DNA from 3 places in the Sagittula sp. P11 genome. Region 2 is predicted to be linked to each of the others. Evidence: riboswitches for the same ligand, from Rfam matches in the RefSeq annotation. Region 2 holds a riboswitch; each other region holds the start of a gene.

Evidence for each region. Region 2 has a riboswitch for thiamine pyrophosphate ahead of CDO87_RS23745 (DUF1153 domain-containing protein). Riboswitches for the same ligand answer to the same signal wherever they lie in the genome.
Region 1: another riboswitch for thiamine pyrophosphate. It lies ahead of CDO87_RS11915 (thiamine ABC transporter substrate binding subunit); the one in region 2 lies ahead of CDO87_RS23745 (DUF1153 domain-containing protein).
Region 3: another riboswitch for thiamine pyrophosphate. It lies ahead of thiM (hydroxyethylthiazole kinase); the one in region 2 lies ahead of CDO87_RS23745 (DUF1153 domain-containing protein).

The regions. Positions count from the first base shown of each region.
Region 1 covers NZ_CP021913.1:2,470,761-2,478,234, forward strand. The annotation lists gene CDO87_RS11900 (DMT family transporter) at 1-90, shown strand, start outside; gene CDO87_RS11905 (methyl-accepting chemotaxis protein) at 225-2,351, shown strand; gene aroC (chorismate synthase) at 2,361-3,464, opposite strand; TPP riboswitch at 3,556-3,666, shown strand; gene CDO87_RS11915 (thiamine ABC transporter substrate binding subunit) at 3,707-4,693, shown strand; gene CDO87_RS11920 (hypothetical protein) at 4,669-6,180, shown strand; gene CDO87_RS11925 (ATP-binding cassette domain-containing protein) at 6,167-6,865, shown strand; gene CDO87_RS11930 (DUF6653 family protein) at 6,929-7,438, shown strand; gene CDO87_RS11935 (PLP-dependent cysteine synthase family protein) at 7,428-7,474, opposite strand, start outside.
Region 2 covers NZ_CP021915.1:17,882-25,355, reverse strand. The annotation lists gene CDO87_RS23775 (L-aspartate oxidase) at 1-1,063, shown strand, start outside; gene nadC (carboxylating nicotinate-nucleotide diphosphorylase) at 1,060-1,908, shown strand; gene panB (3-methyl-2-oxobutanoate hydroxymethyltransferase) at 2,033-2,860, shown strand; gene panC (pantoate--beta-alanine ligase) at 2,857-3,744, shown strand; gene CDO87_RS23755 (HPP family protein) at 3,760-4,911, opposite strand; TPP riboswitch at 5,011-5,127, shown strand; gene CDO87_RS23745 (DUF1153 domain-containing protein) at 5,296-5,613, shown strand; gene CDO87_RS23740 (IS3 family transposase) at 5,610-6,431, shown strand; partial or broken gene CDO87_RS27630 (NUDIX domain-containing protein) at 6,460-6,624, shown strand; one part of gene CDO87_RS23730 (IS3 family transposase) at 6,702-6,954, shown strand; one part of gene CDO87_RS23730 (IS3 family transposase) at 6,954-7,474, shown strand, end outside.
Region 3 covers NZ_CP021913.1:589,064-596,537, reverse strand. The annotation lists gene CDO87_RS02875 (calcium-binding protein) at 1-919, opposite strand, end outside; gene tenA (thiaminase II) at 1,259-1,969, opposite strand; gene thiD (bifunctional hydroxymethylpyrimidine kinase/phosphomethylpyrimidine kinase) at 1,966-2,766, opposite strand; gene thiE (thiamine phosphate synthase) at 2,763-3,374, opposite strand; gene thiM (hydroxyethylthiazole kinase) at 3,371-4,159, opposite strand; TPP riboswitch at 4,218-4,312, opposite strand; gene CDO87_RS02850 (GMC family oxidoreductase) at 4,459-6,030, opposite strand; gene CDO87_RS02845 (Twin-arginine translocation pathway signal) at 6,145-6,669, opposite strand; gene CDO87_RS02840 (VOC family protein) at 6,706-7,101, opposite strand; gene CDO87_RS02835 (ribbon-helix-helix domain-containing protein) at 7,209-7,474, opposite strand, start outside.

The DNA.
Region 1 (7,474 bases), on a different replicon from region 2:
GTCGGCGTGGCCGTGATCGCCGGCGGTATCCTCTTGGTGCAGCTTGCGAAACTGCCCGCCGCCTCTGCCCCCGTGCCGCGCGACAGCTAAAAAACCTGCGAAAACCACGGCAGTTTGCCGAAGCCGGCGGCAGGTTTTGTTTACCCATCGCATCTAGGGTCGCGCCAAGGCCGTGGGGCGGAGTTTTCTGTCCCCGCGCGCCAGCCATCGACGCGAGGTACAGCATGAGCCGGCTCTCCATTCGACTGCAGATCTTCCTCCTGGCCGCGGTTCTCGTCGGGTCGCTGCTGGCGGTGTCCGGACTTGGCTGGGTCACCCAGCGCCAGCTGGGCGCCGTGATCCAGAGCGGCAACAACACATCCGAGGAGAGCGCGGCGCTGAATGCCCTGATGGAGGAAATCGACGAATCCGTGTCCAACCTTCTGCTGTTCGGAGTGGCACCGGACGGCAATTGGGATACGTTTGCGGAGGGTTATGCCGCGTCGCTGACGAACCTCACCGCGGCGGAGGCGCTGTTCACCAAACCGTCGGAGAAACACACCTTCGCCCGCTCGCAACTGGAAGGCGTCCGGATCGCATTGGAGCAGATCCCGCAGTATTTCGAAGAGGCGCAGAGCGAGGCGCTCTTCGGTCAGCTCGACACGATCCGCCGGGACATCCTGCCGAAACTCGACACCGCCGAGCAGCATGTCGGTGACCTCATGGACTGGATCAACGACGCGGCAGCCACGGCCCGTGCAGAGGCGGAAACGACGCTCGAGTCTGCCGAACTTCGCATCCTGCTGGCGAACAGCTTTGCCGCCGCCGTGGGCATACTCCTCGCGTATTTCTTCGGGCGCCAGCTTTCCCAGCCGATCGAGCGTGCGCGGGAACGGATCGGTCGCCTGGTCGGGAACGATTACGACAGCCCGATCGCGGATCGCGACCGCGGGGACGAGGTCGGCGCCATTGCCCGCGCGCTCGAGGACCTGCGCCGAAAGCTGGTCGATGCCGAACGCGCCGAAGAGCGTACGCGGGCCGAAAACGGGCGCAGGATCGACCTCTTCCAGGCGCTCGGTGTCTCCATGAGCCAGCTGCGCGGCGGCAAGCTGGGGCAGCGGATCGAAGCGGAGGACTGGGAGGATTTGGGCGACAGTTACGTCAAGCTGTGCCGCGATTTCAACGACCTGGCGCAGGCGCTCGAAACGTTGGTCGCTTCGCTGCGAGACAGCACCCAGACCGTGCGGAGCAACGCAACCGAGCTGTCCGGCATGTCGGAGGAGATGTCGCGCCGGGCGGAGGTGCAGGCCGCCACGCTGGAAGAATCCGCCGCGGCCCTCGACGCCTTGTCGAGCGGTGTGCAATCGGCGGCGGACAAGGCCAGGGACGCCGACGAAAAGGTCGTCGAGGGCCGGCGGCGCGCAGAGGAAGGCGGCGAAGTCATGGCCCGCGCCCTGCAAGCCATGAGCTCCATCGCGAAAAGCTCAGAACAGATCAGCCAGATCATCACGGTGATCGACGACATCGCCTTCCAGACCAACCTGCTGGCGCTCAATGCCGGGGTCGAGGCGGCGCGCGCGGGCGAATCGGGCAAGGGTTTCTCCGTGGTCGCCTCCGAAGTGCGGGGACTGGCGCAGCGCGCGTCCGCCTCCGCGGGCGAGATCAAGGAGCTCGTCATGAACAGCGTCGACCAGGTCGAGGACGGCGAGCGGCTCGTGCAGGAGACCAGCCAGACCCTGTCGCACATCGTGGACAGCGTGTCGGAGGTCTCCGGCCTCGTGTCGTCGATCGCACGGATGGCGCGCGAACAGGCGGGCGGCGTTCAGGAGATCAACGTTGGCATCGCCGAACTGGACAAGGTGACCCAGCACAACGCCGCCATGGTCAACCAGACCAGCGCATCGAGCCAGCAACTGACGGTCGAGGCGACGCGCCTGTCCGACCTTCTCGCGCAATTCACTGGCGGGACGGAAGTATCCGCATCCACCTCCGTCCCGCCGGGTGTGCCGGAACTCTTCGGAATGGATTTCACGCTTGAGACCCCTTTGGAGACCCGGGTTGGCACCGGGGCCCGTCGCCCTGCCATCAAGTCTGAGGCCGTAAGCTCCGATGACACAGCGGACGCCGGTGCGGGCACGTCAGGCGCAAAGGGCGGCGCATCTCGTGGCCGTGACAGGGCCGACGACGGGACCTCTGCCGAACAGAAAGAACGCCTGCTGCATGGCAGCTGGGAGGGGGAGAACGTCGATCCCCGCCCGGTCGAAGTCCAAGAAGAAAAGGTGGCGGTCAACGCGCCCGCCGCGGCTCGGTCCCCCGCACCGAAAAAGGTGGCCTCTGCCGCCTCCGGCCCGGTCAGCTGGGACGAGTTCTGATCCGGCCGTTCAGCCGCCGATACGTCCGCCCGCGTCGCCGATCTGGCCACGGTGCAGCAGCAGGTGGTCGAGGATGACGCAGGCCATCATGGCCTCGCCCACCGGGACCGCGCGGATGCCGACGCAAGGGTCGTGACGGCCCTTCGTGACGATCTCCGTCTCCTCGCCGGTCAGCGTGATGGTCTTGCGCGGCGTCAGGATCGACGAGGTCGGCTTCACCGCGAAGCGCACGACGATCTCCTGTCCGGTCGAGATGCCGCCAAGGATGCCGCCCGCGTGGTTCGAACTGTAGCGCGGCCCGGTGTTGGACATGAAGATCTCGTCGGCGTTCTGGGATCCGGTCAGCGCCGCCGCTGCCATGCCCTCGCCGATCTCGACGCCCTTCACCGCGTTGATCGACATCATCGCGGCGGCCAGATCGGTGTCGAGCTTGCCGTAGACCGGCGCCCCGAGACCCGCGGGCACACCGCGTGCCACGACCTCGATCACTGCACCGACGCTGTCACCGGACTTGCGCAGGTCGTCGAGGTAGCCCGCCCAGTCTTCCGCCGTCTCGGCGTCCGGACACCAGAACGGGTTCTGCTCGATCTGCGCATCGTCGTAGCGGGCGGGGTCCGCCTTCCGCGGGCCCATCTGCACCATGTAGCCGCGGATCTCCACATCCGGGGCCAAGGCGTTCAGCGCCGCCCGTGCCAGACCGCCCGCCGCCACGCGCGCGGCCGTCTCCCGCGCGGAGGACCGGCCGCCGCCGCGATAGTCGCGAATGCCGTACTTCTGGAAATAGGTAATGTCGGCGTGACCGGGCCGGAACTTCTGCGCGATGTCGCCATAGTCCTTCGACCGCTGGTCGGTGTTCTCGATCATCAGCTGGACGGGCGTGCCGGTGGTGCGCCCCTCGAACGTGCCCGACAGGATGCGCACGGCGTCCGGTTCGCGCCGCTGCGTGGTGTACTTGTTCTGCCCGGGCTTGCGCTTGTCCAGCCAGCGCTGAAGCATCGCCTCGTCGATCTCCACCCCCGGCGGCACGCCGTCGACGGTTGCCCCCAGCGCGGGGCCGTGGCTTTCGCCCCATGTCGTGACGCGGAAGATATGGCCGAAGGTGTTGAGGCTCATGGGCGGTCTCCTTTGGGCGGTGTCCTAGGGCAGGGCGCGCGGGCGCTCAAGGGGTTTCGCCTTGCCAGCCGGAGCGCACAGCCCTAGGGTCCGCCCTACCTCGGGGTGGCGGAGCACGATCCGCCTGAGATTTGCGTAGCCGCATCAACCCGTTGAACCTGAACCGGTTAGCACCGGCGGAGGGAAGGTATCGGTCTGACTCCGAATCTTGCCCTCTCGTGAGCGAAACTTGGAGGAAGATGATGAAGACCTTCACTTTTGCAGCGGGATTGTTTCTTGCCACCGGCGCCGTCACGGCTGCCGCTGCGCAGGAGGTTCTGACTGTTTATGCCCCGGACTACTTCGTCTCGGAGTGGGGCCCGGGCCCGAAGATCGAGGAACTGTTCGAGGCCCAGTGCGGCTGCGACCTGCAGTTCAAGCCGGGCGAGCTGCTGCCCCGCATCATGCTTGAAGGCGACCGGACCGAAGCCGACGTGGTGATCGGCCTGAACACCGATGTCACGCAGAAGGCGCGGGAAAGCGGCCTCTTCGCGCCGCACGGGGTCGACCTGTCGCCGCTGACCCTGCCGCTGGACTGGACCGACGAGGTCTTCCTGCCGTTCAACTACGGGCACACGGCGTTTGTCTACGACGCCACGAAGATGGAGCCGCCGGCCTCGCTCGAAGCGATGGAGACGCTGCCCGAAGGCGTGCGCATCGTCATCCAGGACCCGCGCACCTCGATCTCCGGCCTTGCGCTGGTCCTGTGGATCAAGTCGGTCTACGGCGACGAGGCTGGCACCTTCTGGGAGGCGCTGGCGCCGAACATCGTCACCGTGACGAAGGGCTGGTCGGAAAGCTACGGGCTGTTCACCGATGGCGAGGCCGACATGGTGCTCAGCTACACGACTTCGCCCGCCTATCACATCATTGCCGAGGGCGACGAGACGAAGAAGGCGGCGATCTTCCCCGAGGGCCATTACTTCATGGTCGAACTGGCGGTCAAGGTCGCGGGCAGCGACCAGCCGGAGCTGGCGCAGCAGTTCATGGACTTCATCCTCAGCCACGACTTCCAGTCGATGATCGCGACCGGCAACTGGTCGATCCCGGCTGCCCTGCCGCAAGACGAGTGGCCGGAAGGGTTCCAGCAGCTCGACCTGCCGGAAGAGGTGATCTTCTATTCCGAGGACGAGGCCGCGGCGCTCAGGGACGAGGCTATCGAGGAATGGCGGCGCGCGCTCTCCCGCTGATCGCGGGCGCGGCCCTTGCATCGCTGACGCTGGGGCCGGTCGCGGTTGTGCTGCTGCGGGCCGGGGGGCTGGGTGCGCTTGCGCCCGGCGACCTCGCCGCGCTGCGCTTCACGCTTGTGCAGGCCGCGATCTCGGCGGCGGTCAGCGTGGCCTTGGCCGTTCCGGTGGCGCGGGCGCTGATGCGGCAACGCTTTCCCGGACGTGCGGCGCTGGTCGCGCTGATGGGGGCGCCGTTCATCCTGCCGGTGATCGTTGCGGTGATGGGCCTGATCGCGGTCTTCGGCCGGAACGGACTGGTGAACGGCCTGCTGGGTGTCCTCGGCCTGCCATTGGTCGATGTCTACGGGTTCCATGGCGTGGTGCTGGCGCATGTGTTCTTCAATCTGCCGCTCGCCGTCCGGATGCTGCTGAACGGCTGGCAGGCGGTGCCGGGAGAGCGGCTGCGCCTTGCGGCCTCGCTCGGCCTGTCGCGCGGAGCGATGTGGCGGGTGATCGACGCGCCGGTCGTGCTGCGCGTCGCGCCGGGCGCCTTCGTGGTGATCTTCGTGATCTGCCTGACCTCTTTTGCCGTGGCGCTGACGCTTGGCGGCGGACCGCGTGCGACGACCGTCGAGCTGGCGATCTACCAGGCGATGCGCTTCGATTTCGACCTCGGGCGGGCGTCGGTCCTGGCGCTGGTGCAACTGGCACTTGGTCTGGTCGCCGGGCTGGCGGCGCTGAAGATCGCGCGGGGCGAAGGGTTCGGCGTGGGCCGCGACCGCATCGTGCCGCGCAGCGACGGCAGGGGGTGGGTCCGGGGTGTGGACTACGCCTGGATCGTGGCGGCGGCGCTTTTCCTGCTGGTGCCGCTGGGCACCGTCCTGACACGGGGGGCGCCCGGCTTGCTGCTGCTGGGGCCGGACACCTTCCGCGCGGCGGGTCATTCGATCGCCGTGGCGCTGGCCTCCACCGTGCTGTGCATGGCCTGGGCCATGGCGCTCGCCAACCGGCGCGGAGAGCTGCTGGCGCTGGCGGCCATCGCCGTGTCGCCGCTGGTGCTGGGCACCGGGCTGTTCCTGATGCTGCGGCCCTTCGTCAACCCTTTCAGCATGGCACTGCCGGTGACGGCGCTGGTCAATGCGCTGATGGGGCTGCCCTTCGCGCTGCGGATCATCGTCCCGCAGGCAGAGGCGGTGGAATCCGGCTTTGGCCGACTGCGCGCCTCGCTGGGCATGACGGGGTTCGCGTGGTGGTGGCTGGTCTGGCTGCCCCGCCTGCGCCGTCCGCTGGGGTTCGCGTCGGGGCTGGTGGCGGCCTTGGCGATGGGCGACCTGGGGGTCATCGCGCTTTTCGCGGACCCGGACCGGGCGACGCTGCCGCTGCAGGTCTACCGGCTGATGGGATCCTACCAGATGGAGGCTGCGGCGGGCGCGGCCCTGTTGTTGCTGGGGCTCAGCCTTGGCGCGTTTGTCATGCTCGACCGGGGAGGGCGCCTTGCTGACGCTTGAAGCACTGCACGCCGACATGGATGGCACCACGCTGTCGGCCGATCTGTCATTGTCGCCGGGGCGGCGTGTGGCTGTGCTGGGGCCGTCCGGCGCGGGCAAGTCCACTCTGCTCGACCTCTTGGCCGGGTTCCGGACGGCACGGAGCGGCTGCATACTTTGGGACGGGCGCGACCTGACGACGGTGCCGCCCGAGAAGCGCCCGGTGTCTATCCTCTTCCAAGACGGCAACCTCTTCCCGCATCTCGACGTGGGTCGGAACCTCGGGCTGGCGCTGCGCCCGGACGGGCGGCGCCCCGGCCCGGAGGACACCGCGCGCATCGAAGAGGCGCTGCGGCGCGTAGGGCTGGAGGGCATGGCGGCGCGCAAGCCCGGCACGCTGTCGGGCGGGCAGCAATCGCGGGCAGCCCTTGCGCGCGTACTGCTCATGGCCCGGCCGATCCTTCTGCTGGACGAACCTTTCGCCGCGCTCGGTCCCGGCCTCAAGCGCGAGATGCTGGCGCTGGTGGGCGAGGTTGGCGCAAGCCTTGGCGCGCTGACGATCATGGTCACGCACGACCCGGGCGATGCGCGCGCCTTTGCCGAGGAGGTCGTGCTGGTGGCGGACGGTAGGGTGCATGCGCCGGTCGCGACGGATGCCTTCTTTGCCGCGCCGCCGCCCGCGTTCCGGGACTACCTCGGGGAGTGAGGGGTTCCTGTGCCGTTGCCGGTCCGGTTATCCTCGGGCCAACTAAGGTGCGGGGGTGAGAGCATGCACAGACGGACTTCATTCCGGCTTTCCGAGCGGGTGATGGGCATGGACGAGGCCACATGGGCGCGCCATGCCAACCCGTGGAGCGCGTGGTCGCGCGTCACGATCCTGCCGCTGCTGGCGCTGGCGATCTGGAGCCGTGTGTGGATCGGAGCTTGGGCGCTGCTGCCGGTCGCCGCCGTGCTGCTGTGGGTCTGGCTGAACCCTCGGCTGTTCCCGGTGCCCCGGACAACGGACGCCTGGATGACGCAGGCCGTGCTGGGTGAGCGGGACTGGCTGGCGCAGGGCGACGCGCCGGAGGTGGCGCATCATTGGACCATGGTGCGCCTTCTGACCGGGGCCAGCGGCATCGGGAGCGTGGTGCTGATCGTCGGGCTGGTCTGGCTGAACGTCGCCTTGACGCTGGCGGGCCTTGTCCTCGCCATGGGCGGCAAGCTGTGGCTGATGGACGTGATGGTGCGCGCCCGCCGCGATCTGCAGGCAGCGGGGCGGGAGACGGTCAGTATTTGAGACCCGTGTCGCAGAGCACCGTTACCACGGTCGCGT
Region 2 (7,474 bases):
GGCCGTTGCCCGCTGTGATCGGGGGCAAAGCGCCAGCGTCACCCTGCGCGGCAAGGCAGTTTTGCTGGCCGGGGGCGGATCGGGCGGGCTTTATGCCCTCACGACCAACCCGCCGCGCATCCGGGGCCAGGTCATCGGCATGGCCGCCCGCGCGGGCGCGCAGATCGCCGACGCAGAATTCGTGCAGTTCCACCCTACCGCCATGGCCTGCGGGCTGGACCCTGCCCCGCTGGCGACCGAGGCATTGCGCGGCGAAGGAGCCACGTTGGTCAACCGACAGGGCGTGCGCTTCATGCTGGACACCCACCCCGACTCGGAACTGGCCCCGCGCGACATCGTGGCTCGCGCCGTCTATGCCCAGACACAGGCAGGGCTGGCCCCGGCACTGGACACCCGCGCCGCCCTTGGCGCAAAGATCCCCAGCGATTTCCCAGCCGTCAACGCCGCTTGCCAGCAGGCGGGTCTCGACCCGGTCACGCAGGTCATCCCTGTGGCCGCCGCCGCGCATTACCACATGGGCGGTGTGGCGACGAACGCGGACGGGGCCAGCACCCTGCCCGGCCTCTGGGCCTGTGGTGAGGTCGCCTCGACCGGGTTGCATGGCGCGAACCGTCTGGCCTCGAACGGCCTGCTCGAGGCGCTGGTTTATGGCCGCCGCTGTGCGCTGGCGATCGACGCCGCCCTGCCCGCGCCTACGGATGCCGCAGCCGTCACCCTGCCCGAGCTTCCCGCCGCCGAAACGCCCGATCCTGCGCTGGTCGCCCGGCTGCGTCAGGCGATGACCGACGGCGCTGGCGTGATCCGCACGGCGGATGGCCTGACCCGGACGCTGGCCGAGATCGCCGCGATCGAAGCCGCGCAACCCGATTGCGAGACGCTGAAGAACATGACCGCCACCGCCACCCTGATCGCCGCCGCCGCGCTGATGCGCCGGGAAAGCCGGGGCGCGCATTTCCGGTCGGACTTCCCCCGGCCCGAAGGCGCGACCGGCACAAGGTCGCTGATGACCCTGAACGACGCGCTGGCGATCCGCGCAACCAAGACCCGAAAGGAACCGGCATGAGCCATACTCCACTGCCCGACCTGATCCTTGAACCGCTGGTCCGCGCCGCGCTGATGGAGGATCTGGGCACCTATGGCGACATCACCACCCGCACCGTCATTCCGGCCGGCACCACCTATGCTGCGCGGCTGAATGCGCGCGAACCGGGCGTCGTGTCGGGCCTGCAGATCGCCGAACTGGCCTTTCGGCTGGTCGATCCCACGCTGAAGATCACCGCGCACAAGGCCGACGGCGACGTGATCGCGCCGGGCGACCTGCTGATGGAGATCTCTGGCGACGCGGGTTCGATCCTGTCGGGCGAACGGGTCGCGCTGAACTTTGCCGGGCGCATGTCCGGCATCGCCACGCTGACCGCCGCCTTCGTGGCCGAGACACGCGGGACGAACACCCGTGTGACCTGCACCCGCAAGACCACGCCGGCGCTGCGGATCGTGGAAAAGCAGGCCGTGCTGCATGGCGGCGGATTCAACCACCGCTTCAGCCTGTCCGACGCCATCCTGATCAAGGACAACCACATCGCCGCTGCCGGGGGCATCCGCCCCGTTCTGCAAGCGGTCAAGGCGAAGGCGTCCCACATGATCCGCTGCGAGATCGAGGTCGACCGGCTGGACCAGCTTTCGGAGGTGCTGGACGAAGGCGGCGCCGATGTCGTTCTTCTGGACAATATGGACACGCAAACCCTTGTGAAAGCGGTGGAAATGACCTCCGGGCGCGTTGTTCTCGAAGCCTCGGGCAATATGAAGCTGGCCCGCATCGCCGAGGTCGCGGCGACGGGCGTCGATTACATCTCCTCGGGCGCGCTGACCCATTCGGCGCAGGTTCTGGACCTTGGGCTGGACTTCTGAACCGGAAATCCGCCGCGCACGTATATGACTGTTTCGTATAAGAAAGCGCAATATTATTGCGCTGCGCTTGCGAAAGGGCCGTCGAGAGGGTAACCCTGCGTCAGCCTGTCTTCGGAGGACCGACATGAGCCAATCCGCCCCGCAACGCAGCCTCACCGCGTCCGACATCCGTGCGCGCAAGGGGGCCGGTCCGCTGGTCTGCCTGACGGCCTATACGACCCCCGTGGCACAGCTGGCGGATGCGGACTGCGATCTGGTTCTGGTCGGTGACAGCGTCGGCATGGTGCTGCACGGGTTGCCCTCGACACTCGGCGTGACGATGGAAATGATGGTGCTGCATGGCCGCGCCGTCGCCCGGGGCCTGAGCCGCGCGCTGATGGTCGTCGACATGCCCTTCGGCAGTTATGAAGACTCCCCCGCCCAGGCCTTTCGCAACGCCGCCCGGCTGATGGCTGAAACCGGCGCCGGCGCGGTCAAGCTGGAAGGCGGCGCGCATATGGAAGACACGATCCGCTTTATCGTGGAACGCGGCATTCCCGTCATGGCCCATATCGGATTGACGCCGCAGGCGGTGAACGCACTTGGCGGCTACAAGGTGCAGGGGCGCGGCACGGATGCGGACCGGATCGCCGAAGATGCCCGTGCGATGACCCGCGCGGGGGCGTTTTCAGTCGTGCTGGAAAAGGTGCCCGCCGCGCTGGCGGACCAGATCACCGCGGATATCGCCATCCCCACGGTCGGCATCGGGGCGTCAGCGGGCTGTGACGGGCAGATCCTTGTGATCGACGACATGCTGGGCCTTTTCGACGCCTTCAAGCCGAAGTTCGTGAAACGCTATGCCGACCTGGCTGCCGAGGCGCGCACCGCCATCCGCACCTACGCGGAAGAGGTCCGCGCCCGCAGCTTCCCCGCCCCCGAACATGTCTTTTCCCAGGAGGAACCGGGCACATGAAGATCATCCGCACCAAGACCGAGCTGCGCGCCCTGACCGAAAGCTGGCGCCGCGCCGAGGAAACCATCGGCGTCGTGCCGACCATGGGCGCACTGCATGCCGGGCACCTGTCCCTGGTGGAACGGGCCTGCGCCGAAAACGACCGGGTGATCGTGACGCTGTTCGTGAACCCCAAGCAGTTCAACAACCCCGAGGATCTGGCGAAATACCCAAGGACCGAGGACAGCGATGCCGAAAAGCTGACGCCCTATGGCGCGGATATCCTCTATGTGCCCGACGGCGCGCAGATGTACCCCGAGGGTTTCGCCACGACCGTGTCGGTGACCGGCGTCAGCGAAGGCCTGTGCGGCGGGGCGCGCCCGGGGCATTTCGACGGGGTGGCCACAGTGGTGACCAAGCTGTTCCTGCAGACCGATGCCGACCGCGCCTATTTTGGGGAAAAGGATTACCAGCAGCTGCAGGTGGTGACCCGCCTGACCCTGGATCTGGACCTGAAGACCGAGATTGTCGGCTGTCCGACCATTCGCGAGGAAGACGGCCTCGCCATGTCCTCGCGCAACCTCCGGCTCGCCGCAGGGCCACGCGAAATTGCGCCGGTGATCGCCCAGGTCCTGGACGACGCCGCGCGTGTCATCTCCCGCGGCGGACAGGTCGCGCAGGCCCTCGACAAGGCCAGGGCGGTGCTGCTTTCTGCCGGGTTCGACACCATCGACTACCTCGAACTGCGCAGCGATCCCGACCTCAGGCTGATGACCAGGGCAGACCGCCCCGGTCGCCTTTTCCTGGCCGCCTGGCTCGATGGCGTGCGCCTGATCGACAATGTCCCTGTCGCGGGTCTCGCAAGCGTCCCGACTCCCGACGATCACCCGCTCGAGCCGACCTGACCGGGCCACCGCCTCTCAGTCCTGCGCCCGCAGCCCGGACCGCGCGAGGGCGGCAATCAGGTCCGTCCTGGTGACGATGCCGACGATCCGGCCCTTTTCAAGGACCGGCACCGCATCGACATCACCATTGGCCATCATCGGCAGGAGCTCCCCGACCGGACTCGCCGGTACCGCCCGAGGTCCGGCGACGCTCATGATGTCCTTGGCACGGACCGGCTGCGTGCGATCCCGGTCGATCAGGCGCCGAAACGCCGCGACATAGCCACGGTCGAGCCGAAGCGCATCCTCGCGCGCGCGGTCGATCAGGTGCATCTGGAAGATCACGCCAAGGTAACGCCCCTCGGCCCCGGTCACCGGAAGCGAGGTAAAGCGATGATGTCTGAACAGGTCCGCAATCTTTGACAGCGGAGTGTCCGGGCCAATGGTCACCAGATTGCGCGACATGACGTCGGTCGCCAGAAGCGGACCTGTCCGGTGCGCGGCGGCCTGCAACTCGGCCGCGCCGATCAATCGCGCCAGATCCTCGACACCCAGATTGAACGACTGGCGATAGCGATCCAGAAGGTCCGTCAGTTCTTCTCGGGACAGGCCGATGCGCTTGGCGGGATCGGGATCTTCGGTGCGGTGGCGACTTGGCTCATCGAACTGGCGGAATGGATATCTGCGCCCCGTGAGCCGGGCGTAGATCGCAGCACAGACGACCAGCGCGAGGGTGCCCGTGGCGACGGGTGCGATCGCGAACCAGAATCCAAGTCGCCCGACCGCCTCCGGGCTCATCGCCGCTGTCATGGCGACCGCACCCGCCGGGGGATGGATCGCGCGACACAGGATGCCGACCGTAATCGTCAGCCCGACCGCAAGGGCGATCCGCAGGACAGGGTCAGCGACCACGGAACAGACCGCCACACCGACCAGTGCCGCAAGAGTGTTGCCCACCACCGCCGACCACGGCTGCGCCAACGGGCTGTTGGGTACTGCGAACAGCAGAACCGACGTCGCACCGAACGGGGCAATCAGGTAAAGGCCAAGCGTCAGGTCGACCACGGGCGACAACAGGAATGCGCCCGTCACCCCAAGCCCGATCAGGGCGCCGATCCCGGCGCGAAGGGCCTCGGCTGGCGAGGGGCGGCCAATAACCGGGCCAAGCGAACGGAACAGGGACTCCATGACTGCTGCCTTGTCTGTTTTGCCTAAAGTTTCAACAAGCGAGGGCAGGCGCAAGCACATCCGCCCGGCATTGAACCGGGCGCTCAGCCTGATATGCTGACGCTCACCTAGGGGTGTCCCGACAAGGGGCTGAGATATCGCTGGCGATTGCAGCGCGGTGACCCTTTGAACCTGATCCGGATCATGCCGGCGAAGGGACAGGATCGCAGCGCTCTCTTGCCCTTGCCGGCCTCAGCATGACGAGGCCGCCTTGCCATATCAACCGACAGACCCACGCCCGATCCCGTCGGCCATCGCCGTAGTCGTGCGCGACACTCAGGTGCTTCTCGTGCGTCTGTATCGACCCAGAGAAATCCTGCTCATGCTACAAGGGAGAACGTAGCGATGAGTATGACGATGGACGACAGCATCAAGCGTTGGACGGCGAAGCGTAAGACGGCGCTGGTGATCGAGATCATCCAGGGCAAGACGACGGTTGCGGAGGCGAGCCGGTCGTTTGACCTGGCCCCTTCCGAGATCGAGGGCTGGGTCGAAGACGCGAAGCGGGGGATGGAGAACTCGCTGCGGGCCAATCCGCTCGACATTCGGGAGCAATACGAGAAGCAGCTCAAGGACCTTCAGGAGGCCTACGGCGAGGCCATGCTGGAGCTCCGGGCGCGAAAAAAGTTGCAGGCCCTGCTGGATGCGCAGGACGGGAATTGATCCTTCGCATTCAGCAGGGCCTCAGCGCCGAGGGCATCACGGTGTCGATCGCCAGGCTCTGTGCCTGGTTCGGCGTGCCGCGCCGCACGGTCTACTACAAGCCGGTGAAGGCCGCTCCGCGGATCGATCCGCGCTTCGCCGAGCCGATCAAGGCGATGATCGAGGAGGAGCCCTCCTTCGGCTATCGCACCGTGGCCTGGCTCCTGGGCTTCAACAAGAACACGGTGCAGCGGATCTTCCGGCTCAAGGGCTGGCAGGTCCGGAAGCGGGCCGTCGGCATGCGGCCCCGCATCCAGGCCGTTCCATCCGTCGCCACGGCGCCGAACGAACGCTGGTCCACGGATATCGCCCGCATCTGGACCGGCAGGGATGGCTGGGCCTCGCTCGCGCTCGTGATCGATTGCCATACCCGGGAGTTGCTGGGCTGGCATCTATCGCGCTCCGGCAAGGCAAGCACTGCCAGCGCAGCTCTCGAGCACGCGCTCATCGCCAGGTTCGGCACGCTCGGCCGCGTCGAGGCGCCGTTCCTGCTGAGGTCAGACAACGGTCTGGTCTTCACCAGCCGCCACTTCACGGCGCTGGTCCGAAGCTACGGCCTGAAGCAGGAGTTCATCACGCCCCACTGCCCCCAGCAGAACGGCATGGTCGAGCGCGTCATCCGGACCCTCAAGGAGCAATGCGTTCACCGCCATCGCTTCGAGAGCATCCAGCATGCGGCGCGGGTCATCGGAGACTGGATCACCTTCTACAACAACCGCCGCCCTCATCAGGCGCTTGCCATGCGCACGCCAGCCGAGGCATTCAGATTAGCGGCTTAACCTGAGCAGATTCCGCTGGGTCGATACACGTCGCGCCAATCCGCCCGATGCGGGCCTTTGGGGATTTCCCGGCGGCAAGATTGACCAGGGCGAACCCCTGTTCGACGCAGCCATCCGCGAACTGGCCGAGGAGACCGGCGTTTCCGCCGAACCGCTGCGCGTGATCACGGCGCTCGACGCATTTGACCACGACATGGTCTTGACCCCTGAAACTGGTCCGAACCGAGTGCGAATTTTTGGGTACATTTCTGGCAACAGAGGAGTGTACCGATGCCGAAGAAACGATTCAGCGACGAACAGATTGCCTTTGCATTGAGGCAGGCGGAAGCCGGGACGACGGTTGGCGAGATCTGTCGAAAGATGGGGATAGCCGAAGCGACGTTCTACCGCTGGAAGAAGGTCTATGCCGGGATGGGGGTATCCGAGATCCGCCGTCTCAAACAGCTCGAGGACGAGAACGGCAAGCTGAAGCGTCTGGTCGCCGATCTGACGCTGGACAAAACCATGCTTCAGGATGCGCTGCGAAAAAAGTGGTGAAGCCTGTTCGACGTCGCGAGGTTGTCCGACACTATCAGCATGTGTTCGAGGTGTCGGAGCGTCGGGCCTGCAGGGCTATGGGCTTCGGGCGGGCTTCCCACAGATATCAATCCAGGCGCGACCCCGCGGTGGAACTGCGGATGCGCCTGAAGGAACTGGCCGAGAGCCGTGTGCGGTATGGATATCGTCGTTTGCATATCTTGCTGCAGCGCGAAGGCTGGCAGGTAAACCACAAGCGTCTGTATCGCCTCTATTGCGAAGAAGGCCTGTCGATCCGAACGCGCAGCCCCAAGCGACGACGGGCCTGCCGGTATCGATCCGGCCGATCCGAGGCGGACGGCATGAACGATGTTTGGGCGATGGACTTCATGTCGGACCGGCTGTTCGACGAACAACCGTTCCGCATTCTGACTATCGTGGACTGCTTTACGAGAGAAGCTCTCGTGACTGCTGCGAGGACGAAGTTCCGAGCTTACCAGGTCATCGACGAACTGGATCGATTGGCG
Region 3 (7,474 bases), on a different replicon from region 2:
TCGACGTGACGAAGACCTGGCTTGCGTCCACGGCGGTCCCGTTCGATTCGAAGCGCCGATAGAAGACCTGACCTCCGGTCGCGCCGTCGGTGGAGCCGAAGGCCACGTAGATCCGCCCGTCCGCGTCCACGGCGACGGCAGAGTTGCCCTCCGACCGGTTCGTGACGGTGTTCACGGTCGTGTTGCCGAGAAGCGTCCCGCTGAAATCGTACCGGTAGAGCGAGACATCGTTGGGCGACCCGGTGTTGTCCACCTCTTCCTGAGTCAGGGTCACCGCGAAGGCAAAGCTGCCGTCGCCCGTGTCCTTGCTGGCGAGCGCGGCGATGTCCGGGTCAGACTGGTCGGACGCAGCCGTGGAGACGTACTGCGACGCAGCCTTTGCCGTGTCGTCGGCATTGAACAGGCGCAGGCGGACATCCTTGTCGGTGCTGGAGAACGCGTTCTGATACACGACCGCGTAATCGCCGTTGTCGAATACCGCGATCTTGCCGTTCGACTGGTCCTTGTTGGCCACCGTCGCCGCGTCGCTTTCCACCTGGATCGCGGATCCGATGCGGGTGCCGGTGGTTGTGACCCGCTGGACGAAGACGTTCTCGATACCGCTCGTCACCGAGCTGTAGACGACAAGGACCGTTCCGTCGGGGGCATAGGCGATGTCGGTGACCGTTTCGGCATCCGCGCTGTCGGCGACCGTATGAGCCACCCCCTTGGGCGTACCGTCGGCGTTGTATTCCCTGAACACGACGTCGGAATCCGACGCGGAATAAATGTAGGACCACGCCACGACGAAATCGCCATTGTCGTTCACGGCGACGACCTGGGAGACATCGTCTCCGATCCGGTTGACTGTATCGAAGGTGGTTCCGGCCTCGAGCATGGTCTGGAAATCGATCGGGGCCGGGGGGGTGGTGTACGCCATGCTGAAATGAACCTTCCGGTGGAGGGTGCGGGTAAATGCTCAAGTTGCCCGGTCGCGGGAAACAGGCGGAATTCAAGGCTGTTCTGAAATGCCTCGGCAGGGGCGAGGCGGGATTTTTTCTTGTGAAAAGGTTATCAGCTTTATTGTGAATGCGTTAATTAATGTTTCGTTTTCATATCGGGGCATTATGTCGTCCCGCTGCCGCGGAAGACGTTCCTTGCGGCGCTGCCCGGCGGCACGTCGACCTGCGTGGCGGAGGCGTGGATTCGCGGGGTGGCGGTCTGCACCACGTGGAAACCGGGTGGGGCGGAGCGGGTGAACCGCTCCGCCCCGTGGCGTTCAGGCCGTCGGGGCGGCGGCCTTCCGGCCGGATGCGGGCATGTCTGCGGGCTGCGTCCAGCCGTCCATCCGGTAGGCGCTGTCCCAGAACCGCCATTCGTGCCAGCACGCCCGTTCGAAAGCCTCCGACATGCGCGCCCGCGCCGGGGCGTCCGCCTCTGCGCCCAGCCGGTCGGTCAGGGCCATCATTCGCGCGACGCTTTCGTCGAAGGCTTCGCCCGAATAGGTGTCGATCCACGCCGCATAGGGATTGTCCGGCGCGCTGCGGGTCGCGATGTCGCGGCCCACGTCGCGGTAGATCCAGAAGCAGGGCAGGAGGGCGGCCACCGCCTCCGCAAAGGGGCCGAGGGCCGCGGTTCTCAGCAGGAAGGACACGTAGTGATCGCAGGCGGCAGAGGGGGCCATCCGGGCCAGCATCGCCTCCGACACGCCGAAACGGTCCATGTAATGCGTGTGGAGTTCGCGCTCCACCGCGATGGCACCGGCGGCGGACCCGGCAAGCTGCGCGACGGCGGCGGAGTCGGGCGCCTTGGCGGCGGCAAGCGACAGCGCCCGGGCGAACCCTTCGAGGTAGAGCGCGTCCTGCACGATGTAGCCCTGGAAGACATCCCGGCGCAGGTGTCCGGTCGCCATTTCCGTGTTGAAGGGCATGTCGTGGATCTGCTGCCGGAGCGAGAGGGTCTGTGCGGCAAGGTCGTCTGTGAAGGTCATTTCAGGGTATCCATCTGGTAGAAGTGATTGACCGGCCCGTGGCCGGAGCCGACGCGCAGCCTGTCCGCCGCAGCGATGGCCGCGCCGATGTAGCGCTTGGCCCGGTCCACCGCCCGGTCGAGCGGCAGGCCCGCGCCAAGCGCCGTGGCCAGCGCGGAGGCGTAGGTGCAGCCGGTGCCGTGGGTGTTGCGGGTCGGGCTGCGCGGGGCGTCGAACCAGGTCTCGCCCTCGCGCGTGGCCAGCAGGTCCGGGCTGGTGTCGCCGGGCAGGTGGCCGCCCTTCAGCAGCACGGCGCGTGGTCCGAGGTCGAGGAGGGCGCGGGCGTGCGCGACCATCTCCGCGCGGGTCGTGGCCTCCGGCCAGTCGAGCAGGTCGGCGGCTTCCGGCAGGTTCGGGGTGATGACCGTGGCGCAGGGCAGCATGGCGCACAGCGCCTTCACCGCGGGTTCCTGCAGCAGCCGGTCGCCGCCCTTGGCGACCATCACCGGGTCCAGCACCACGGGGCAGTCGAGCCCGTCGATGCCCCGGGTCACCGTCTCGATGATGGCGGCGTCGCCGAGCATGCCGATCTTGACGGCGTGGATATGGATGTCCGCGCGGATGGCGGCGATCTGGTCGGCGATCAGCCCCGTGTCGCAGAGGCTGACGCCGGTGACGCCCCTTGTGTTCTGCACCGTCAGCGCGGTGATCGCGGTCATGGCATAGCCGCCCATGGCGGAGATCGCCTTGATGTCGGCCTGTATGCCCGCGCCGCCTGAAGGGTCGGAGCCCGCGATGGAGAGGATGTTGGGGATCATGTTGTCCTCCATGCGTCGCAAAGGGCACGGGCCACGGCGGTCATGTCGGCGGCCCGCGATATGGCGGAGACGACGGCCATGCCGTGCCCGCCCGCCGCCTTCAGCGCGGCGGCGTCTCGGGCGGTCAGGCCGCCGATGGCGATGCAGGGCAACGCGGTGCGCGCCGCGATGTCGGCGAAGCCGTCGATGCCGATGGGGGGGGCGTGATCGGGCTTCGACCCGGTGGCGTAGACCGGCCCGACGCCGAGGTAATCGACGCCCTCCGGAACGGCCGCCAGCTGGTCCGCGTGCTCGACCGAGAGGCCGAGGATCATGTCCGGCCCGATGCGCGCCCGGATGGCGGCGGGGTCGCCGTCGCCCTGACCGATATGCAGGCCGTGGGCGCCGGCGGCGATGGCGACCTCCACCCGGTCGTTGACGATCAGCCGGGCACCGAGGGGCACGAGCGCAGCCTTCAGCTCACGGGCGAGCGGCAGGAGATCGGCGTCAGACCGGGTCTTGTCGCGGAGCTGGATCCAGCCCGCGCCGCCCTGTGCCGCCGCGATTGCCTGCGCTGGAACCGGGGCAGGGGCCGTCGCGTCGGTGACGAAACAGAGCGGCGGTATCATGGCCGGATGATCCGCGCGCCGCGCGCCAGGTCCTGCCCGTCGAGCGTGTAGAGCGCGTCGAGGAAGGCCACCTGGAACGATCCCGGGCCTTTCGCCTTTTCGCCGGCCCTCTCTCCGGCAAGGCCGTAGTAGGCCAGCGCGGCGACCGTCGCCTCGAACGGGTCCTGACCGGCGATGAAGGCGCCGACGATGCCGGTCAGGGAACATCCCAGCGCGGTGATGCGCGGCATGAGCGGGTGGCCGTTCTCGACCTCGGCAAAGCGGGTGCCGTCGGTCACGAGGTCCGCAGCCCCGGTCACGGCCACCACGCCCCCGGTCCGGCGCGCGAGGCGGACGGCTGCGTCCGAGGCCTGCGAGACCGCGTCGCCCGCATCCACCCCCTTGCCGGAGGCGCCCTCACCGGCGAGGGCGATGATCTCGGAAGCGTTGCCGCGGATGACGGTGGGGTTCAGGGCGAGGAGCTTTGCGCCGACTTCCCGCCGGTAGGTGGTGGCGCCGACGGCGACGGGATCGAGCACCCAAGGTTTGCCGCGGTCGTTGGCGGCCTTGGCGGCGGTCTGCATGGAGGCTGTCCATGCGGGCGACAGTGTCCCGATGTTGACGGTCAGGGCGCTGGCGATGGCGGCGAATTCGGCCGCCTCCTCCTGTGCGTGCACCATGGCGGGCGACGCGCCGGCGGCGAGCATGACGTTCGCCATGACGTTCATCGCGACGAAGTTGGTGATGTTCTGCACCAGCGGTGCGGTGGCGCGCATGTGGTCGAGGTATGTGTCCGGTGTCTGCATCGTGTCCTCCTTTGCCGGACGGCATGGAAGACATCGGACGAAGGACGGGGCATAGCCCGGACGTTCCGCTGCGCCTCCCTCCGCCGGCATTATCCGGTTCAGGTTCGAAGGGTACGTCTCAGCCCGGTTTCCCGAGCGCCCCCGTCGCTAGTGCGGGGACACTTGCATCCGTCACGGTGCGCGTCAATCGCCCGGACCGGATTTTCTGCGGGTGGCAGGGGAAGGCGGCATCCGGGCGGGGCCGGAAAAACAGAACCGGGCGCAGCAGGGCTGCGCCCGGTCCGGGGATCAGCGTCGCGTCAGAGCGTACCGCGCGACATCTCGGCAGCGATGTGATCCGCCTGCCGGATCGCCAGCGCCACGATCGTCAGCGTCGGGTTCTCTGCCGCGCCGGTGGTGAACTGCGAGCCGTCCGAGATGAACAGGTTCGCGATGTCGTGGGTCTGACCGTGCTTGTTCACCACGCCGTCGCGCGGGTTCTCGGACATCCGGTTGGTGCCGAGGTTGTGCGTGGACGGGTAGGGCGGCGTCGGGAACACGCGGGTCGCGCCCACCGCCTCGTACATGGCGATGCCCTGCTTGTAGGCATGGGCGCGCATCGCCTTGTCGTTGGCGTGGTCGCTGAAGTGGACGTTGGCCACCGGCAGGCCGTGCTGGTCGGTGACGTCGTGGTTCAGCGTGACGCGGTTGGTCTCCTGCGGCATGTCCTCGCCGACGATCCACATCCCGGCCATGTTCTCGTAGCTGTCGAGGGCGGAGGTGAACTCCCGCCCCCAGGCGCCGGGGTCGAGGAAGGCGGCCATGAACGGAATGCCGAGCGACAGGGTTTCCAGCTCGTAGCCGCCGACGAAGCCGCGCGACGGATCGTGCCGCGCCTCGTCCTGCACGATGCCCGCCATGGTGGTGCCGCGCCACATGCGCACCGGCTTGTCGAAGGTCGCATAGACCGACCCGGTCATGTGGCGCATGTAGTTGCGCCCCACCTGGCCCGAGCTGTTGGCGAGGCCGTCCGGGAACATCGACGAGGCGGAGTTCAGCAGCAGGCGCGGGCTTTCGAAGGAGTTGCCCGCGACGCAGACGATCCGTGCCTTCTGCATCTGCAGGTTGCCGTCCGCGTCGAAGTACTCGACGCCCGTCACCTTGCCGCTGTCGTCGTGCAGGATGCGGGCCACATGGGCGCGCTCGCGCACTTCGAGGTTGCCTGTGTCCTCGCCTGCCGGGACCTCGGTGTAGGCGGTCGACCACTTGGCGCCCCACTTGCAGCCCTGGAAGCAGAAGCCGGTCTGCTGGCAGGGGATGCGGTCGCCGTCGTCGCGGGTCTGGATCGCCATGCGGCCGGTGTGGACCTCGGTGTAGCCAAGCGCCTTGGCGCCCGCCTCGAACACCTTGTAGTTGTTGTTGCCGGGCAGGCCGGGGCGGTTGCCCGTGCGGGTCACGCCCATCTTCTCCTCGGCCTTGTCGTACCACGGCGCCATTTCGGCGGCGTCGATCGGCCAGTCGAGCAGGTTGGCCCCCGTCACGTCGCCGTAGGTGGTCCTGGCCTTCCACTCGTGATCCTGGAACCGCAGCGAGGCGCCGGCCCAGTGGGTCGTCGTGCCGCCCACGGCCTTGACGATCCACGCGGGCAGGCCGCTGAAGTCCTTCGCCACGCGCCAGTCGCCGGACGTGGTGCGCGGATCGGTCCAGGCCAGTTGGCCGAAGCTCTCCCACTCGTCGTTGACATAGTCCTCGGGCAGGTAGCGCCCGCCCGCTTCCAGAGCGACGACGCTGATGCCCTTCTGGGCCAGTTCGTTGGCCAGCGTGCCGCCACCGGCCCCCGTGCCGATGATGACGACAACGCTGTCGTCGTTGAGATCAAAGGGTGCAGTCATGTTCATTCTCCTCCCGGAGCCGGCCTCTCGTCTCGCTTCTGCATCCGTCGAAGGGGCCCTGCGCATCTGGCACGGCGTTCGGCGGGAGAGGCGGGGCGGGAGGATGGCCGCCGATTACAACCAGTTGATGTCGTCGAAGCCGCGGTCGATGTAGCCACCCTGCGAGTAGCTCTCCCCCTCGTAGCCAAAGATCGGCCAGACCGATTTCTGGTTGTAGAGCCCGGTCACGAGCCCGCCCCGGACCTGCTGGAAGAACGCGCTCTCCTCCATGCCGCGCAGGATATCCACGCGGTCGCGTTCCCAGCCGGTGTCGATGTAGGACGCAAAGCCCTTGCCGCGGGCGGCCGCATCCAGCGCCGCGATGCCCGCAGTGATCGCCACCGCGGTTTCCGGCATGTCATAGCCCTTCACCGCCTCGACGTAGTTGGCGTCGGGGATGCGGTCGTGCGGGTAGATGTCGCGCGCCATCTGCACCAGCGTCGCGAAGACCTGGGAGTCGAGATGCGTTGTCTCGTAGGCCCAGGCCGCGTCCGGCGCGGCGATGAAGCCCGCCCCCGCAACGAAGGCGGCACCGGCGGCGCTGGCGCGGGACAGCAACTGCCGGCGTGTGAGCCCCTTGGGGCTGCTGTTGGTGTTCATGTGGTCTCCTCCCTTGAAAAAATCTGGGTCAGTGCGTCACTTGAAGCGCCCCGAGCGTTCGAGCACTTCGATCTGGTAGCCGTCGGGATCGGCGACAAAGAAGAAGCGGCCGACCAGTTCACCGGCGGGCGCGAATTCGACAAGCTTGCGGGGGGCGAGGCCCTCGGCCTCGAAACGGGCATGTTCGGCATCGAGATCGTCGACCGACACGGCGAGGTGGCCGTAGCCGTCGCCGAGGTCGTAGGGCTCCGTCCGGCCCTTGTTGACGGTCAGTTCGACTTCGAAGCCGGTTTCGTCGTTGCTCAGGTAGACGAGCGTGAACTCCGGGAAATCCAGCCGGTCGGCGATTTCCAGCCCGAAGGCCTTGCGGTAGAACGTGACGGAGCGGTCCTCGTCGAGGACGCGGATCATGCTGTGGATGGCTTTGGCCAACGGGGCCTCCTGAATCGGTTCGAATTATTGACCAATTCAGGATGAAGGATATTCGGCGCGTGCGGGTAGTAGGGACGTACTACATGCACGTTTTGTGATCTGACTGCCTATTCGGCGGCCATCGGTGTGGTTCTGTCGTGGTGAGCGGTCTTGCCCGACTGGCCCACGAAGACAAGGCATGCAGTGCGCAGAAGCGACGTGAAATTGACGGGTTCGCCCCGGGTTTCAAGCACTTCCGAGTGCAGACGCGAGACGAAGGCCGGTGTCGACATGTCGTCGGCCTCGGCGATCTGGTCGAGAATGTCCCAGAAGGCATTTTCAAGCCGGATGCTGGTGCTTTGCCCGTTCAGCCGCAAACGCCGCGTCGTCGAGG